2 regions of the Peribacillus phoenicis genome follow, and region 1 is predicted to be linked to the other one. Evidence: a T-box and tRNA genes for the amino acid it is inferred to sense, from the RefSeq annotation. Region 1 holds a T-box; the other holds one or more tRNA genes.
The links. A T-box is a leader RNA that pairs with one kind of tRNA and senses whether it is charged. The one in region 1 lies ahead of argS (arginine--tRNA ligase), so its partner is inferred to be a tRNA-Arg.
Positions count from the first base shown of each region.

Region 2: it encodes a tRNA-Arg, which carries the amino acid that the T-box ahead of argS (arginine--tRNA ligase) is inferred to sense. The anticodon was not compared.

Region 1 covers NZ_JBDFMF010000001.1:548,721-553,944, reverse strand. Annotated here, with positions in the region: partial or broken gene ABC374_RS02830 (CotH kinase family protein) at 1-849, shown strand, start outside; gene ABC374_RS02825 (SET domain-containing protein) at 862-1,278, shown strand; gene argS (arginine--tRNA ligase) at 1,330-3,009, opposite strand; T-box leader at 3,044-3,262, opposite strand; gene ABC374_RS02815 (response regulator) at 3,328-3,873, opposite strand; gene desA (Delta(5) desaturase DesA) at 3,967-4,998, opposite strand.
Region 2 covers NZ_JBDFMF010000001.1:5,251,663-5,256,886, reverse strand. Annotated here, with positions in the region: rRNA gene ABC374_RS26090 (23S ribosomal RNA) at 1-334, opposite strand, end outside; rRNA gene ABC374_RS26085 (16S ribosomal RNA) at 511-2,061, opposite strand; tRNA gene ABC374_RS26080 (tRNA-Ala) at 2,220-2,295, opposite strand; tRNA gene ABC374_RS26075 (tRNA-Pro) at 2,306-2,382, opposite strand; tRNA gene ABC374_RS26070 (tRNA-Arg) at 2,393-2,469, opposite strand; tRNA gene ABC374_RS26065 (tRNA-Leu) at 2,479-2,567, opposite strand; tRNA gene ABC374_RS26060 (tRNA-Gly) at 2,580-2,654, opposite strand; tRNA gene ABC374_RS26055 (tRNA-Leu) at 2,660-2,741, opposite strand; tRNA gene ABC374_RS26050 (tRNA-Lys) at 2,751-2,826, opposite strand; tRNA gene ABC374_RS26045 (tRNA-Thr) at 2,869-2,944, opposite strand; tRNA gene ABC374_RS26040 (tRNA-Val) at 2,956-3,031, opposite strand; rRNA gene rrf (5S ribosomal RNA) at 3,042-3,157, opposite strand; rRNA gene ABC374_RS26030 (23S ribosomal RNA) at 3,222-5,224, opposite strand, start outside.

The DNA.
Region 1 (5,224 bases):
CTCAATGCCGAATACAAAGATCCTTCCCTCATTCGTAATAAACTCTCACTCGATTACTTCCAAGACCTTGGAGTTCTTTCCCCCTATAGCCAGCATATTGACTTATACCGTAACGGCTCTTGTAAAGGGGTATATTTACAACTGGAGTCCGTTGATGAATTCTTTTTGGAAAAAAGAGGACTTCCTGCCGGCCCCATTTATTATGCAGTCAACAATAGTGCCAATTTTTCATTGGAAAGGGATGGGAAACCGAAAGATTCCCTTGTATCAGGCTATAAACAAGCGTTTGGAAAACAGTCCGACGATGAATACCTTATTGAATTGATCAGAAAAATCAATACCACCCCGCTTGCCAAATTTCCAGAAGAAGTCTCGCAGCATCTTGATATCCATAAATACTTACGCTGGTTGGCTGGAGCTGTATGTACAATGAATAACGACGGTTTCACTCATAACTATGCATTATATCGCAATAGTGAAACAAACTTATTTGAAATCATTCCTTGGGATTATGATGCCACTTGGGGACGCAAAGTCAGTGGCGGGATCATGGAGCACACATACGTCCCTATTGGAGGAAAAAGGACAAATCACTTAAGTCATCTTCTATTGCAGGTTCCGGAATACCGTAAGTTCTACAAAGACCTCTTGGTTGAACAAATGGAAACCACATTTACTGTGAATCACATGGAAAATAAAGTATTATCACTGCACCAGGCGATACGCCCCCATATCCTTCTTGATCCATATAAAAAGAATAAAGTGGATCTGTTTGACAAGGAACCGGAATTCATCTTCGAATTCATTCGCAATCGCAGTGATTACTTAAATAAGCATCTTGGTGACCTAGATGAAACAAAACTGAAAGCCAAGCAGGACTGGAAAAAAGCCATTGAGGCCGTATCACCAATCTGTATAAAAAATACGGGGAAATATGGGAGGGGAATATATGCGGTAAGGGATATTAAAAAGGATGAACTCATCGAGGCATCACCTGTCATCATTTCACCGAAAAGCGAATGGAAATATTTAAAGAAAACGTCACTCTTTCATCACTGTTTCCATTGGGGAGATGACGATGAAACGGCCATTGCCTTAGGAAAAGGATCACTATTCAATCATTCATACACTCCGAATGCTACGTATGATAATAATTTAGATGATCTAACAATAGACTTTTATGCACATAAAGACATAAAGGCTGGCGAAGAAATCACGATCAATTATAACGGTGAAATTGATGATAAATCTCCCTTATGGTTCGATGTCATCGAGTAAGATTTTAAAGAATCCATTTTGAAAGTTCAAAATGGATTCTTTCATTTTACTTTACATTTTTTTCGGCGCGGAAATTCCCAATAAACTTAGCGCATCCTTCAATACAATCGCTACGGAAAAAGCGAATGAGAGTTTCATTTGTTTCCATTCATCTTCAACTAGGATCTTTGTATGTGCATAATACTTATTGAATGCACGCGATAAATGCAAGCTGAATTTCGCGATTTGTGACGGGTCGGCTTGTTCAAACGATTTTTGGACAATGCTCGGATATTGCTCCAGCAGCTGGATGACTGGCCACGCATATTCACCTAAAGCGTCAAAAGTGATGGCCTGCTCGTTAAATTCACCTTTTTCAAGCAATGAGGAAATTCGCGCATATGTGTACTGTACATATGGACCCGTTTCCCCCTCAAAATTCATCATTTGCTCTAATGAAAAATCAATATCGTTCATGCGGTTATTTTTTAAATCATTAAAAATTACCGCTCCGACACCGACCTGTCTTGCAACCAGTTCTTTCTGTTCTAGCGCTTGATTTTTTTCTTCAATATTGCGCTTCGCAGTTTCGATCGCCTCTGCCAATACATCCGCAAGGAGCACGACTTTCCCTTTACGTGTCGACATTTTCTTACCGTCTTTTAACATCATGCCAAATGCTACGTGCTGCAAATCCTTTGCCCATTCATACCCCATTTTTTCAATGACGTTAAAGAGTTGTTTAAAGTGCAAGGATTGTTCGTTTCCGACAACATAAAATGTTTTCTTCGCCTCATACTGTTTTTTACGATACATGGCGGCAGCTAAATCACGCGTGGCATAAAGTGTCGCACCATCCGTTTTCGTAATCAAACAAGGCGGCATATCTTCCAATTGCACGACATAGGCACCTTCGGATAGGGTAAGTAAGCCTTTTTCTTTTAGTTCCCCGACAACCGCATCCATTTTGTCATTGTAAAACGCTTCGCCGGCATAGGAATCAAAACGGATGCCCAATAAATCATAAATCGTCTCAAACTCTTTTAGAGACGCATCCCTGAACCATTTCCACAATGCTAGTGCTTCCTCGTCCCCATCTTCAAGCGACTTGAAGCTTGCGCGTGCTTGTTCATTCAACGATTCATCACTTTCGGCTCTATCATGGAACTTCACATAGATCTTCAATAATTCCTGAATCGGCGAAGCTTCGATCGCCTCTTTGTCGCCCCACAGCTTATACGCGACAATCAACTTGCCGAATTGCGTGCCCCAATCTCCTAAATGATTAATACGCACGGCATTGTAGCCATTTTTTTCGGCGATGTTAGCCAGTGCATTCCCTATGACCGTTGAGCGTAAGTGCCCCATGGAAAAAGGTTTGGCAATATTCGGGGAGGAATAATCAATCACGACATTTTCCTGTACAGGCTGCATCGAACCATACTGATCCTTTTCACTTAATACCGTTTGCAGCACGTTTTCCGTCACCAGCTGTTGATTGACGAAGATATTCAGATAACCACCCACAACGTTCACTTCTTGGATCAACTTGCTATTTAATTGTTGGGCTATTTCAGACGCAATCACCTGAGGCGACTTTTTGAATTTTTTCGCAAGAGTAAAGCATGGAAAGGCAACATCACCTAATTCCATCAATTTTGGCTTTTCCATTAATTTTTCTATTTCACTTGCTGGCATTTCATTGTTCAGAGCAGTTGAAATCATTTCTGCAATTGGTTTATTCATCGTCATTTTCCCTCCTAAACAAAAAAGCCCCCGCCTCTAAATAAGAGACGAGAGCATGAATTCCCGTGGTACCACTCTAGTTGCCACAAATTGTGACCACTTTCCATTGTTAACGAGGTGACTCCCCGATATTCCCTACTAAACGGTTCAAGAAATTTCTCCAAAGTGCGCTTCATTCATCCGTCCTGCATTAGGCTCCCACCATCCCTAACTCGCTTTCCATTTCAAAATGAACTACTCTCTTCATCACAGAATTTTCAATATTATAATTTAATCCATCGTACACAATTAAAAAAAACGTGTCAACAGAATTAAGTAACAAATCTAACCTGCCGGTAACTTCATTTTATCCTTGATGGTGGAAAAATATTTCCTTACTGTCCCAATTGTGCCGCTTTGCTGATTAGACGGCTCAATTTTTGATTGACCATCGGCTAACAAACCTAACACTCCCATTTCCCGGCCATTATTGCTGGAAGACTCATCTATAAGATCTGGGGAATATATTCGCTTGCCATCCATTATGCTGCGAATCGAGCAAGCTAACTCTTCACCCGGGCTATCCTTCAATAAATAACCACTTACATTAGCCTTTATTGCGAGTTGAAAATAACCAGTCCTTCGGAATGTCGTTAAAATGACCACTTTACATTCAATTGACCTTAATGCTTCTGCTGCCTCAAGTCCGCTCATTACAGGCATCTCCATATCCATGATACACACATCAGGCTGTAATTGGTGTACAAGAGCCACCGCTTCTTCTCCATTACCCGCTTGCCCGACAATTTCTATATCTTCTTCAAGATTGAGTAGAGAACTTATTGCCTCTAACAGCATTTGCTGATTCTCTGCAATGACAATTCGAATCATTTTAAGTTCTCTCCTTTATCGAGTTCCTTATATGAAGCAAAGACTCCCCCAAATCCGAGGATTATTAAGGGAGTCTGGAATGATACATGAACGTTACAGTTCAGATTTCACTTGAGCGGGAACACTTTTTTTCGTTAAATATTTTATATCTTTGAAACCGACAAAATTCTTGGATTCCTCATCCCATAAACGGAAACGGAGTGAGCGCAAGCTTGTCGCAAGAGTAATCGTTGGAACGTTCTCTAAAGGCTGCGTATTATTGTGCGCCATTTCCAATTTATAGTTAGGTACCCTTGGACTTAAATGGTGAACATGATGGTAACCGATATTACCAGTAAGGAACTGCATCAGTTTTGGAAGCTTATAAAAAGAACTTCCTTCCACTGCTGCCAATACATATTCCCACTCCTCATTTTCTTCAAAATAAGAGTCCTCAAATGTATGCTGGACGTAAAACAGCCAAATGCCGACTGAACCAGAAATCATGAAAATGGAACCTTGTACCAGAAGGAACGACTGCCAGCCTACTGCAAGGCAAAGCAATGCCGCTAAAACGACGATTAATGCATTCGTCAAATACGTATTATTTTTTTCCTTCTTTCTAGCACCTTTACGGTTAAATCTATTTTTAAGAAGGAATACATAAATTGGTCCCAAACCAAACATAACCAATGGATTGCGATAAAAACGATAGGCAAAACGAAGTTTAAACGGTGCAGCCAAATACTCATCGACAGTAAGGGTCCAAATATCCCCTGTACCCCGCTTATCCAAATTACCGCTTGTTGCGTGATGCACCGAATGCTCATGTCCCCATTGATCAAACGGGAATAAAGTCAAAACACCCATGATAGTCCCGACTATTCTATTCGCACGGCGGCTTTTGAAAAACGAATGATGCGTACAATCATGAAAAATGATGAATATTCTTGTCAAGAAGCCAGCAGCAATCACAGCTGGTATTAAAGCTAACCAATAAGAAACGGAAAGACTTATATATGCCAGGTACCATAAAATAATGAATGGCCCCAAGGTATTGATGATCTGCCATATACTTTGCTTTGTCGTTGATTGTTCAAAAGGAGCAATTTGTTTTTTCAAGGATTTCGTATTTTGCAAGGTCATTATTCAATTGCACTTCCTTTTATTTGTCGTTATTACATAGTATAAAGAAATCAACCTGAAATTATTAGTACCAGGTGTCATGACTAGAAGATGACAAATGTCATGTACAAGTCATTTCCAGCTGCAAACGTAAAAAAGGTCAACCAGTAAAAACCGGTTAACCTGTTCACATTTATAGGATTTCATTATCTTCAAAATGACAGGTGGCCTCACTTTAAGAACAGGA
Region 2 (5,224 bases), 4.7 Mb from region 1:
CCCCGTTCCTTTGTAACTCCATGTTGAGTGTCCTACAACCCCAAGAGGCAAGCCTCTTGGTTTGGGCTAATTCCGTTTCGCTCGCCGCTACTCAGGAAATCGCGTTTGCTTTCTCTTCCTCCGGGTACTTAGATGTTTCAGTTCCCCGGGTCTGCCTTCAGTACCCTATGTATTCAGGTAAAGATACTGTTCCATTACGAACAGTGGGTTTCCCCATTCGGAAATCTCCGGATCAAAGCTTACTTACAGCTCCCCGAAGCATATCGGTGTTAGTCCCGTCCTTCATCGGCTCCTAGTGCCAAGGCATCCACCGTGCGCCCTTTCTAACTTAACCGTTAAAAAAGATCTTACAGATGCTTTGAAAAAAATTAATTGCCTTCTATCTATTATCTAGTTTTCAAGGAACAAAGCAGAAAGAATCCATCACATCGTGATGACTGTCTTTCCTATTTGAATGAATTACTCATTCAAAACTGAACAAAACAAAAGCGCTCTCGTAATTATCCTTAGAAAGGAGGTGATCCAGCCGCACCTTCCGATACGGCTACCTTGTTACGACTTCACCCCAATCATCTGTCCCACCTTAGGCGGCTGGCTCCATGAAGGTTACCTCACCGACTTCGGGTGTTACAAACTCTCGTGGTGTGACGGGCGGTGTGTACAAGGCCCGGGAACGTATTCACCGCGGCATGCTGATCCGCGATTACTAGCGATTCCGGCTTCATGCAGGCGAGTTGCAGCCTGCAATCCGAACTGAGAATGGCTTTATGGGATTCGCTTACCTTCGCAGGTTTGCAGCCCTTTGTACCATCCATTGTAGCACGTGTGTAGCCCAGGTCATAAGGGGCATGATGATTTGACGTCATCCCCACCTTCCTCCGGTTTGTCACCGGCAGTCACCTTAGAGTGCCCAACTGAATGCTGGCAACTAAGATCAAGGGTTGCGCTCGTTGCGGGACTTAACCCAACATCTCACGACACGAGCTGACGACAACCATGCACCACCTGTCACTCTGTCCCCCGAAGGGGAAAGCCCTATCTCTAGGGTTGTCAGAGGATGTCAAGACCTGGTAAGGTTCTTCGCGTTGCTTCGAATTAAACCACATGCTCCACCGCTTGTGCGGGCCCCCGTCAATTCCTTTGAGTTTCAGCCTTGCGGCCGTACTCCCCAGGCGGAGTGCTTAATGCGTTAGCTGCAGCACTAAAGGGCGGAAACCCTCTAACACTTAGCACTCATCGTTTACGGCGTGGACTACCAGGGTATCTAATCCTGTTTGCTCCCCACGCTTTCGCGCCTCAGTGTCAGTTACAGACCAGAAAGTCGCCTTCGCCACTGGTGTTCCTCCAAATCTCTACGCATTTCACCGCTACACTTGGAATTCCACTTTCCTCTTCTGCACTCAAGTTCCCCAGTTTCCAATGACCCTCCACGGTTGAGCCGTGGGCTTTCACATCAGACTTAAGGAACCACCTGCGCGCGCTTTACGCCCAATAATTCCGGACAACGCTTGCCACCTACGTATTACCGCGGCTGCTGGCACGTAGTTAGCCGTGGCTTTCTGGTTAGGTACCGTCAAGGTACCAGCAGTTACTCTGGTACTTGTTCTTCCCTAACAACAGAACTTTACGACCCGAAGGCCTTCTTCGTTCACGCGGCGTTGCTCCGTCAGACTTTCGTCCATTGCGGAAGATTCCCTACTGCTGCCTCCCGTAGGAGTCTGGGCCGTGTCTCAGTCCCAGTGTGGCCGATCACCCTCTCAGGTCGGCTACGCATCGTCGCCTTGGTGAGCCATTACCTCACCAACTAGCTAATGCGCCGCGGGCCCATCTATAAGTGACAGCGTAAACCGTCTTTCCATCTTCTCTCATGCGAGAAAAGAACGTATCCGGTATTAGCTCCGGTTTCCCGAAGTTATCCCAGTCTTATAGGCAGGTTGCCCACGTGTTACTCACCCGTCCGCCGCTAATCTCAGGGAGCAAGCTCCCATCGATTCGCTCGACTTGCATGTATTAGGCACGCCGCCAGCGTTCGTCCTGAGCCAGGATCAAACTCTCCGAAGAAATGTTTGACTTGCTCATTTGCTTTTTTGATAGTGTGTGCTCACTTAAAATTTAACGTTGGCGCTTTGTTTTGTTCAGTTTTCAAAGAGCAATTTGACTCTTCTTAAAGAATCAACTTTCATATCATAACAAACCCAAAACGGCTTGTCAAGTTTTTTTGGTGGAGCCTAGCGGGATCGAACCGCTGACCTCCTGCGTGCAAGGCAGGCGCTCTCCCAGCTGAGCTAAGGCCCCGAAAAAATAATGGTCGGGAAGACAGGATTCGAACCTGCGACCCCTTGGTCCCAAACCAAGTGCTCTACCAAGCTGAGCTACTTCCCGAAAAAAAATATGGTGCGCCCGGCGGGAGTCGAACCTACAACCTTCTGATTCGTAGTCAGATGCTCTATCCAATTGAGCTACGGGCGCATATTAAGATGGTGCCGAGGACCGGAATCGAACCGGTACGGTAGTCACCTACCGCAGGATTTTAAGTCCTGTGCGTCTGCCAGTTCCGCCACCCCGGCATAAATAAATAGTGGAGCGGAAGACGGGATTCGAACCCGCGACCCCAACCTTGGCAAGGTTGTATTCTACCACTGAACTACTTCCGCGAACATGCGGGTGAAGGGACTTGAACCCCCACGCCTTGCGGCGCCAGATCCTAAGTCTGGTGCGTCTGCCAATTCCGCCACACCCGCATAATAAAATGGTGAGCCATGAAGGATTCGAACCTTCGACCCTCTGATTAAAAGTCAGATGCTCTACCAACTGAGCTAATGGCTCATATAAACTATTTATATATGCTATATCAAGCTTGTATGAAAATGGTGCCGGCAAGAGGACTTGAACCCCCAACCTACTGATTACAAGTCAGTTGCTCTACCAGTTGAGCTACACCGGCAAGTGTAAAAATGGTGGAGGATGACGGGATCGAACCGCCGACCCTCTGCTTGTAAGGCAGATGCTCTCCCAGCTGAGCTAATCCTCCATATATAACTGCTTGGCGGCGTCCTACTCTCACAGGGGGAAACCCCCAACTACCATCGGCGCTGAAGAGCTTAACTGCCGTGTTCGGAATGGGAACGGGTGTGACCTCTTCGCTATCGCCACCAAACATATAAGGAACGTTGTTCCTTCAAAACTAGATAATAAGAAGGTATTTCATTTTTTTAAAAGCGTTGGTTAAGTCCTCGATCTATTAGTATCAGTCAGCTCCACATGTCGCCACGCTTCCACCTCTGACCTATCAACCTGATCATCTTTCAGGGATCTTACTAGCTTGCGCCATGGGAAATCTCATCTTGAGGGGGGCTTCATGCTTAGATGCTTTCAGCACTTATCCCGTCCGCACGTAGCTACCCAGCTATGCCTTTGGCAAGACAACTGGTACACCAGCGGTGCGTCCATCCCGGTCCTCTCGTACTAAGGACAGCTCCTCTCAAATTTCCTGCGCCCGCGACGGATAGGGACCGAACTGTCTCACGACGTTCTGAACCCAGCTCGCGTACCGCTTTAATGGGCGAACAGCCCAACCCTTGGGACCGACTACAGCCCCAGGATGCGATGAGCCGACATCGAGGTGCCAAACCTCCCCGTCGATGTGGACTCTTGGGGGAGATAAGCCTGTTATCCCCGGGGTAGCTTTTATCCGTTGAGCGATGGCCCTTCCATGCGGAACCACCGGATCACTAAGCCCGACTTTCGTCCCTGCTCGACTTGTAGGTCTCGCAGTCAAGCTCCCTTGTGCCTTTACACTCTACGAATGATTTCCAACCATTCTGAGGGAACCTTTGGGCGCCTCCGTTACTCTTTAGGAGGCGACCGCCCCAGTCAAACTGCCCACCTGACACTGTCTCCCACCCCGATAAGGGGCGCGGGTTAGAATTTCAATACAGCCAGGGTAGTATCCCACCAACGCCTCCACCGAAGCTGGCGCTCCGGCTTCTCAGGCTCCTACCTATCCTGTACAAGCTGTACCAAAATTCAATATCAGGCTGCAGTAAAGCTCCACGGGGTCTTTCCGTCCTGTCGCGGGTAACCTGCATCTTCACAGGTACTATAATTTCACCGAGTCTCTCGTTGAGACAGTGCCCAGATCGTTACACCTTTCGTGCGGGTCGGAACTTACCCGACAAGGAATTTCGCTACCTTAGGACCGTTATAGTTACGGCCGCCGTTTACTGGGGCTTCGGTTCAAAGCTTCGCTTGCGCTAACCTCTCCCCTTAACCTTCCAGCACCGGGCAGGTGTCAGCCCCTATACTTCGCCTTGCGGCTTCGCAGAGACCTGTGTTTTTGCTAAACAGTCGCCTGGGCCTATTCACTGCGGCTTTTCTGGGCTATTCACCCTAAAAAGCACCCCTTCTCCCGAAGTTACGGGGTCATTTTGCCGAGTTCCTTAACGAGAGTTCTCTCGCACACCTTAGGATTCTCTCCTCGCCTACCTGTGTCGGTTTGCGGTACGGGCACCTTACATCTCACTAGAGGCTTTTCTTGGCAGCGTGGAATCAGGAACTTCGGTACTATATTTCCCTCGCCATCACAGCTCCGCCTTAATGGAAACGGGATTTGCCTCGTTTCCGGCCTAACTGCTTGGACGCGCATATCCAACAGCGCGCTTACCCTATCCTTCTGCGTCCCCCCATCGTTCAAACGATGTATAGGTGGTACAGGAATATCAACCTGTTGTCCATCGCCTACGCCTTTCGGCCTCGGCTTAGGTCCCGACTAACCCTGAGCGGACGAGCCTTCCTCAGGAAACCTTAGGCATTCGGTGGAAGGGATTCTCACCCTTCTTTCGCTACTCATACCGGCATTCTCACTTCTAAGCGCTCCACCAGTCCTTCCGGTCTGACTTCAACGCCCTTAGAACGCTCTCCTACCATCGACACCATACGGTGTCAATCCACAGCTTCGGTGATACGTTTAGCCCCGGTACATTTTCGGCGCGGAGTCACTCGACCAGTGAGCTATTACGCACTCTTTAAATGGTGGCTGCTTCTAAGCCAACATCCTGGTTGTCTAAGCAACTCCACATCCTTTTCCACTTAACGTATACTTTGGGACCTTAGCTGGTGGTCTGGGCTGTTTCCCTTTCGACTACGGATCTTATCACTCGCAGTCTGACTCCCAAGAATAAGTATTTGGCATTCGGAGTTTGACTGAATTCGGTAACCCGTTGGG